DNA from 2 places in the Pseudoalteromonas ruthenica genome. Region 1 is predicted to be linked to the other one. Evidence: predicted binding sites of a transcription regulator. Region 1 holds the regulator's gene; the other holds the start of a gene.
What was found. The regulator sigma-54, encoded in region 1, starts transcription at its own class of promoters, with help from an activator protein. The targets are predictions, from matches to a motif close to GTTGGCACGNNNNTNGNNT.
Positions count from the first base shown of each region.

Region 1 (4,329 bases):
GGGAAATAAAAGCTGACCGCCTTGAGGCTCACCGTCGTCCAGAATTGGGTGATAACAAGCAATTGCTCGTAGCCACCGGCTCACCAGCTGTGTACACCGAAGTGATGGAAGATGGCACTGAGATTTCTGCACAGGCGCTGGAAATTCGTTATGACGTCGCCTCTGAGACCCTTAAAATTCAAGGTGATGCTAAGATTGCCATGGCCGACCAGCATATCGTTGCCGAAACCATAAGCTATGATATTGCCAAACAGCTGATCACCGCCGAAAAGGATGAAAACTCCAGCACACGAGTGCGCACAACATTAACACCACAAAGTGACGATACGCCGGAGAAAGAGCAATAATGGCGACTCTTAAAGCACAAAAATTAGCGAAAAGCTATAAAGGCCGGGAGGTCGTCAAAAGTGTGGGCTTAGAAGTACAAGCAGGTAGTATCGTCGGCTTGCTCGGCCCTAATGGAGCCGGTAAGACAACTACTTTTTACATGATAGTTGGCTTGGTACCCAGTGATAAAGGCACCATCAGTATTGATGATGAGGATATCACCTTGATGCCGATGCACTCTCGTGCGCGCTTAGGTATTGGTTATTTACCGCAAGAATCATCTATTTTTCGAAAGCTGACAGTGTTTCAAAATTTGATGGCCATCCTGGAAACCCGCAAGGGCTTAAGCAAAGCAGAGCGTGAAAGCGAGCTTGAGGGCCTACTTGATGAGTTTAATATACAGCACATTCGAGACTCACAAGGAATGGCGTTATCTGGTGGCGAACGTCGCCGGGTAGAAATAGCGCGAGCATTGGCGGCAAACCCCAAGTTTATCTTGTTGGATGAACCTTTTGCTGGTGTCGACCCTATTTCAGTGTTAGATATAAAGAAAATCATAGAGCATCTGCGCAATCGTGGCATTGGTGTATTAATCACCGACCACAACGTGCGAGAGACCCTAGACGTATGTGAAACCGCATACATTGTTTCCCATGGCGAGCTCATTGCTTCTGGTACTCCAGAGCAAGTTCTTGCCGATCAAACGGTTCGCGACGTCTATTTGGGTGAGCAGTTTAGATTATAACGATTAAAGGATTGTTAGAGATACATGAGGCAATCATTACAGCTGCGCCTAGGCCAGCAATTAACAATGACCCCACAATTGCAGCAAGCGATTCGCCTGTTGCAGCTCAGTACTTTGGATCTCCAACAAGAAATTCAAGAGGCGTTGGACGCCAACCCATTACTTGAAGTTGAAGAAGACAATTACGCCGACAATAACGACAACCAAGAGCAAAAAGAGTCGACGTCCGACAACCAAAATAACGATACCGCCGAGACGGCCAGCGCCAGTAAGGATGAAGTTGAAAGTGCTGATGCCATGAACAACGAGTCCATCAGTGAAGACTTGCCCATGGATGTGTCTTGGGATGAGTATATTAGTGCGGCTCCCGTTGCCTCCTCTGGGCCTATGCCAGAAGATGAGTCTATCTACCAAGGCGAAACCACCGAGTCGTTACACGATTATTTAATGTGGCAGCTGCAATTAACACCTTTTAGTGCCACCGACGAGGCCATCGCCACAGCCATTATTGAAGCCATCAATGACAACGGCATTTTAACAGTCAGTTGTGAAGATCTGCTGGAAAGCTTGAATCATGATGAACAAGACGATGGTATCGAGCTCGATGAAATTGAAGCCGTTCTTAAGCGTATCCAACTCTTTGATCCAGTAGGAATTGGTGCGCGTTCTTTACAAGAGTGCTTGTTGATCCAGCTCAAGCAATTTGACCCACAAACCCCTTGGCTTGAAGAGACCAAAGAGGTAGTTTGTAACTATATTGATTTGCTTGGTAGTCGTGACTATCGCACCTTGATGAAAAAGACTAAGCTTAAAGAAGCGCAGTTAAAAGAGGTGATGACACTGATACACAGTTTAAATCCGACTCCTGCAGCCACGATTGTGCGAGAGCAGTCAGAGTATGTGATTCCAGATGTATCGGTGAAGAAAGTTAAAGGCCGCTGGGTGGTTGAATTAAACCCAGATAGTATGCCTAAGATCCGCGTTAACGATCACTATGCATCAATGTCGCGAAGCTGTAAGTCACAAAGTGATAGTCAATTTATTCGCTCGCATTTACAAGAAGCGAAATGGTTTATAAAGAGCTTGGAACAACGCAATGATACGCTACTTAAAGTAACTAATTGCATTGTTCAACAACAACAGGCATTCTTTGAACATGGTGAAGAGGCAATGAAGCCAATGGTGCTTAATGACGTTGCCGAAATGGTGGAAATGCATGAGTCAACGATTTCCCGTGTGACCACCCAAAAGTATATGCATACACCACGGGGTATTTTTGAGCTGAAGTACTTTTTCTCCAGCCATGTTACAACCGAAAACGGAGGTGAATGCTCGTCTACAGCGATTCGAGCATTGATCAAAAAGCTAGTAGCTGCGGAGAATCCTGCTAAACCGTTGAGTGATAGCAAGATTGCCGACGTACTAGCCGAGCAAGGAATTAAAGTGGCTCGGCGCACGATTGCTAAATATCGTGAATCGCTAGCCATTCCACCGTCAAATCAGCGTAAAAGTTTGATATAGACGTTAGACAAGAAGGAAAATGCTTATGCAATTAAATCTTACCGGTCGTCACGTAGAAATCACTGATTCTCTTCGCAACTATGTGAATAGCAAATTTGCAAAATTAGAGCGTCACTTTGACCATATAAATAATGTGCATGTCATTCTTGATATTGAAAAACTAACACAAAAAGCAGAAGCTACTCTTCACGTTAACGGTGGTGAACTGTTCGCAACCGCAGAGCACCAGGATATGTATGCGGCGATCGACGGCTTAATTGATAAGCTCGACCGTCAAGTGATTAAACATAAAGAGAAATTATCTCGTCACTAACATGAACCTAGATTCACTCTTTACCAAGGACTGCAGCAAAGCTGCGGTCCTTTTTAATAGCAAAAAAAGAATGCTGGAGTACCTCTCTCAGGTGGCTCATCAGCACAGTCCTCACCTCAGCGAGCAATCGGTACTTGATGCTTTACTAACCCGCGAAAAGCTGGGCAGTACTGGCATCGGCAAAGGCGTTGCTATTCCACATGGCCGTCTCGATGGTATCGACAGTACGATTGCCATTGTTGTAACCAATCGCGAAGCCATTAACTTTGATGCCATTGATAACCGTCCGGTGGATATCTTTGTCGCACTTTTAGTGCCGGCTAATGAGACTGAACAACACCTGAAGACCTTAGCGACAATTGCTGATAAACTAAAAGACAAACAACTGTGTAAACAACTGCGCTCAGCCAGCAGCGATCAAGAGCTTTATCAATTGATCGCCGACTAATGCGCGCCGTATTAATTCATGGTGTGGTTTAAATGTGCGTCTTGGGGTAAAACAAGGAGTTGTCGGATGGAACTTATCATTGTCAGTGGTCGCTCGGGTTCTGGAAAATCAGTCGCGTTACGGGTGCTCGAAGACCTTGGGTACTATTGCGTAGATAACATCCCAGTTATTTTACTCCCCTCCTTGGTGCGCAGTGTTTCAGCAAATTATGACAAAATTGCCGTCAGTATAGACGTGCGCAATTTGCCCAAAGAACAGCATGAATTTAACGACATTCTCGCTTACCTGCCTGAGTTTGCTAAGCCTTCGCTGTTTTACCTTGATAGTGACGAACAAACGTTGATTAAGCGTTTCTCTGAAACTCGTCGACTACACCCCTTATCCATGCAAAATATGACGTTGGATGTCGCTATTCGTGAAGAGAAGCAGCTTCTTGATGTACTCATCTCCCACGCCGACTTTATTATTGATACAACTGAGCTCAGTGTTCACCAGTTGGCGGAGATGATCCGTGAAAAAGTGCTGGGTAAAAAAGACAAGCAATTACTGATCACTTTTGAGTCTTTTGGGTTTAAACATGGCATTCCAAAAAATGCTGATTATGTGTTTGATGTGCGGTTTCTCCCCAATCCCCATTGGGAACCTGAACTAAAGGCGCTCACAGGGTTAGACCAACCCGTTCAAGATTATCTAGCCAGTCACTCAATCGTGCAAAAGTTCACTTGGCAGATCCAAACTTTTGTTCAAACTTGGTTACCCCACCTAGAGCGTAATAACCGTAGTTATTTAACCATTGCTATTGGCTGCACTGGGGGTCAACACCGCTCAGTGTACCTTGCCCAAACTTTGGGAGAGCGCTTTTTAGATACTTATCCGAACGTGAAAATTCGCCATCGAGAGCAGGAAAAATAGTGATGGTTGAAGGTACTTTTATTATTCAAAACAAGTTAGGCCTACATGCTCGTGCAGCCTCAC
Region 1 covers NZ_CP023396.1:2,904,907-2,909,235, forward strand. Annotated here, with positions in the region: gene lptA (lipopolysaccharide transport periplasmic protein LptA) at 1-347, shown strand, start outside; gene lptB (LPS export ABC transporter ATP-binding protein) at 347-1,072, shown strand; gene PRUTH_RS13665 (RNA polymerase factor sigma-54) at 1,097-2,593, shown strand; gene hpf (ribosome hibernation promoting factor) at 2,619-2,906, shown strand; gene ptsN (PTS IIA-like nitrogen regulatory protein PtsN) at 2,908-3,354, shown strand; gene rapZ (RNase adapter RapZ) at 3,421-4,266, shown strand; gene PRUTH_RS13685 (HPr family phosphocarrier protein) at 4,266-4,329, shown strand, end outside.

Region 2 (4,329 bases), 750 kb from region 1:
TTCCATAACCAAAGCTTCACCTGTGGACATGAACACCAATTTTTCACCATGAGGTCCATCGAGTGTTTCTAGGTTCATTAGCTCTGAAAGATCTTTAATCGCTTTATCGCGCTCGTTATAGACCGAGCTGGCATCAGCTTGATCTTTCTTGCCATGAACAGCCGTAATTTGGTTGTTCAGCTCACTAATTTTCTCAATTAAGCCATTGGCTTCATCAGCAAGGATCCCAAGCTGATCATTCACTACACTCTTTTGTTGCGACACAATCCCTGACAACCTATCCATTTGATTAACAAAGTTTTCCGCATTAGTGAAGAACAACGAGCGGGTAACATTGTTAGAGGGCTGATTCAGCGCCTCTTGCAAATTATTAAACATGCCATTGATTTGCGTAGACAGGCTATTTGACTCCTCGGAAAACTGACTATCAATACGCTGTGCTTCCTCCATAAAGCGCTCAAAGAAGGAGCGATTAGAAGTGTCTCTGTTGAGTTGCTGTTGTGCAAACTCATTGAGCAGACGATAGGTTTGCCCACGGCCAACCTGATTGTCAAAGGTGGTGCCATGCTCTGTACGCTCGCGCACATAGCCTTCGGTATTAATGTTGGCAATATTTTTACTGGTAGTATTAAGCAGCTCGGTATTGGCACGAATGCCTGAACTGGCAATGTTTAGTAGGTTAAATGACATGATCTACTCTCCTTGCCTTAGCAGATCACCGGCTAGGGCGCGTAATTCGCTTTGCCCTAACACACGTTTAATTTTCTCTGCATACTGTGGATCGGTGGCGTAGCCAGCTTGTTGTATAGCGTCGATAAACTGATGAGGCTTATCGGCCACATCCAAAGCCTGCTGGTAACGGGGATTAGTTTTCAAAAATGAGACAAAATCATCGAAACTTTGCTTAATAGAGTCATACACTCGGAACGGTTCTTTGCGCTGAACCGCAACTCCTCCTTCATACTCTAATGTTGGTTTTACAGTCGCTTCCCCCTGCCAGTCACGATGCGCTTTGATATTAAATAAATTGTTCGAACTTTCACCGCTCGCAGTTTTAATAATGTGCTTGCCCCAACCTGTTTCCAATGCTGCTTGAGCAACCATAACACCGGGGTGCACACCGATTTTACCGGCCGCTTCACGGGCAACGTCCCACACCCCTTCGACAAACTCTTTGGCATTGGCGAAATCGGCTTTGTGAGCGATAGGAGATGCCTCAGAGTGTTGTTCTTGGGTTTTCACTTGCGCGTTGCTTAACCGCGCATCACGCAAAGCTGACGCAGGCATATAGCTGTCTTTTTGTGGCGATAACTGTTGCACAATCAAATCGGCCAAGCCCAATGAGCCATTCGCCGATAACTCACTGGAGAGCTGCTGATCATGCATGTCTTGGAAGTATTTAACGCTGCTGGCATTAAAAGGACTGTCTTCATCTTCGAAGGCTTCATTGGCTTTGCGCATGCTTTTGAGCAGCATTTGCGTAAAGATAGACTCAAACTGCTGCGCTGCTTGCTTTAAGGCCGCGCGCTCGCCGTCGCTGCCGGCAGGCTGTTTTAACGCATCTTGACGAAGCTTATCTAAGCTATTGAGATCGAAGACGCTTTGCGTTTGCAGTTGATTAGCATCCATAAGACTGACAAAGTTATGACTAGATGCAAAAACTAAAGCAAAAAACGTACCACTGACTTTATAGTTCTGATTAACAAGAACTTAGGTGGCTATAAAAACAGCAAACCCCAAGGCTTTGGGCACTTGGGGTTTGCTGTTGCAGTATCAGATTTAAATGACCACCAACTGACCATTAATAGCACCAGCCTCTTTTAACGCCTCAAGAATGGCCATTAAATCTCCCGGTGCGGCGCCCACTTCATTAATCGCGCGCACAAGGTCGTCTAAACTCACCCCGGGGTCAAAAACAAAGGCACGCGAGTCGTCTTCACGCACATCGATAATACTTTGATTGGTCACCACCGTCTCACCCTCGGCCAATGCATTAGGCTGCGACACTTCTGCATTTTCGGCGATGGTCACCGTGAGCCCGCCATGAGTAATAGCCGCTGGCTGCAACTTGACATTTTTGCCAATCACTATGGTACCGGTGCGGGAGTTGACAATGATTTTCGCAGCATTATCGGCGGGAGTGAATTCAAGGTTTTCCAGCGTCGATAAATAAGCAACTCGTTGCGAAACATCACGTGGGGCAGTTACGCGCACTGACGCGGCGTCCATTGCCATTGCGGTATTCGGCCCGACGAGATTATTAATGGTATCGGACAAGCGCTTCGCGGTAGTAAAGTCAGGGCGATTAAGATTAAAGGTAATGTAATCCCCTTGGGTAAAGGGACTCGGAATCGCGCGCTCGACAATGCCGCCATTAGGAATTCGACCCACAGTTGGCGTATTGACCACCACACGTGAGCCATCAAGCCCTTGCGCGCCTAATCCACTAACAACTAAGCTACCTTGAGCAATAGCATAAATATTACCATCGACACCTTTTAAAAAGGTTTGCAATAAGGTACCACCGCGTAGGCTCTCGGCACTGCCTACTGAAGATACAGTGACATCCATACTCTGGCCGGGTTTGATAAACGCCGGCATATCCGCATGAACGGCAACCGCTGCAACATTATTAATCTTAGGCTTAAGGTTGGCCGGCAAAGTAATGCCAAAGTTATTCAACATCGCTTTAAAGCTTTGTTCGGTAAAGCGGCTCTTCTCTCCCGTGCCAGGCAGACCCACAACCAGACCATAACCCACTAATTGGTTACTACGTACGCCCTCAACCATGGCCACATCTTTGACACGCTCGGCAAAACTTTGCCAGCTAGTCAACGCCATGCAGAACACGATAAGGTTTAACCATTTCATGACTGGACTCCTTAGAATGGGAACAAAGTGCTCATAAAGAACCGTGATAGCCAACCGGCACTTTGCGTTTCTTGCAGCTCGCCTTTGCCAGAATATTGAATACGCGCATTCGCGATACGGCTACTTTCTACGGTGTTTTCGGAGCTCACGTCAGCTGGGCGAACAATGCCTTCTAAGCGAATAAACTCCTGCCCGGTATTAAGCGTTAACCACTTTTCGCCACGAATCACCAAATTACCATTGGGCAGCACGCGCATCACGTTCACGGAAATATTGCCTGACAAACTGTTGGATTGATTAGATTTAGCGTCGCCGGTGAACGAAGCATCTGAGTTCACACCCATTTGAATGCTATCTCCACCGATATTGACCGGATCGCCGCCTAAACCAATAACCGGCTCTAAACCCAGCTCGGTCTCCCTGTCAGTTTCCGTTTTTGCCGTTTTTGATGCTTGCGTTGACTCACGCAGTACCACAGTAATGATATCTCCAGTACGCAACGCTTTCTTATCGGCATACAAATCGTTCGCCAATACGGGATTGAAAAGGCCGCCACTTTGGGTCATGTTTTGTGTTGCTTCCTGCGGATACATCGGCGCATAGTAAGGGTCGTTTTCGACAACATGGGAGTTTTGTGTAGAAACACACCCTGTAGCAAGTACAAAAGTAATTGATAGTGCAATTGGCCTAATCATAATGCCCTCACTTATAGCTGCTGATTAATATAGCTGAGCATCTGGTCTACAGATGAAATCACTTTAGAGTTCATCTCATAAACACGCTGTGTCTCAATTAAGTTGACCAGCTCTTCGGTCACATTGACGTTCGAAGTTTCCAATGCTCCTTGAACAATAATACCCAAGCCGTCTACTCCCGGGTTACCTTGCACCGGAGCGCCGCTGACAGCGGTTTCGGTGTAAAGGTTTTGGCCCATAGGTTCAAGCCCTGATGGATTAATAAAGTCACTGATCACCAACTGACCAATCACTACATTGTCCGCCTGCCCGGCTACGCGCACCGACACTTCGCCGTCTTGCGACACAGTAATAGACTGCGCGTCATCGGGCACGTTCATCTCTGGTTGCACCGGAAAACCAGCACCACTGGTGACGATACGACCGTCTTCGTCGGTCGTGAATTGACCATTACGGCTGTAAGCAATATTGCCATCAGGGAGCAACACCTCAAAAAAGCCTTGTCCTTGAACCATCCAGTCGAGGGAATTCTCCGTGCTTAGCATATTGCCCTGGGAGAAATTCTTCTGGTTAGCAACCACCTTGGCACCGGCGCCAAGCATCAACCCCGAAGGCATCTCTGTATCTTGTGAAGAGCGCCCGCCAGGTTGATTGATATTTTGATACAACAAATCTTCAAACACGGCGCGGCTTTTCTTGTAACCGACCGTACTGGCATTAGCCAAGTTGTTGGAAATAACCGAAATATCGGTCTGTTGGGCGT
Region 2 covers NZ_CP023396.1:389,608-393,936, reverse strand. Annotated here, with positions in the region: gene flgK (flagellar hook-associated protein FlgK) at 1-690, opposite strand, end outside; gene flgJ (flagellar assembly peptidoglycan hydrolase FlgJ) at 694-1,629, opposite strand; gene PRUTH_RS01830 (flagellar basal body P-ring protein FlgI) at 1,780-2,871, opposite strand; gene flgH (flagellar basal body L-ring protein FlgH) at 2,883-3,563, opposite strand; gene flgG (flagellar basal-body rod protein FlgG) at 3,578-4,329, opposite strand, start outside.
Region 2: flgJ (flagellar assembly peptidoglycan hydrolase FlgJ) is a predicted target of sigma-54. The motif match lies at 1,665-1,683, and genes of this name have one in related genera.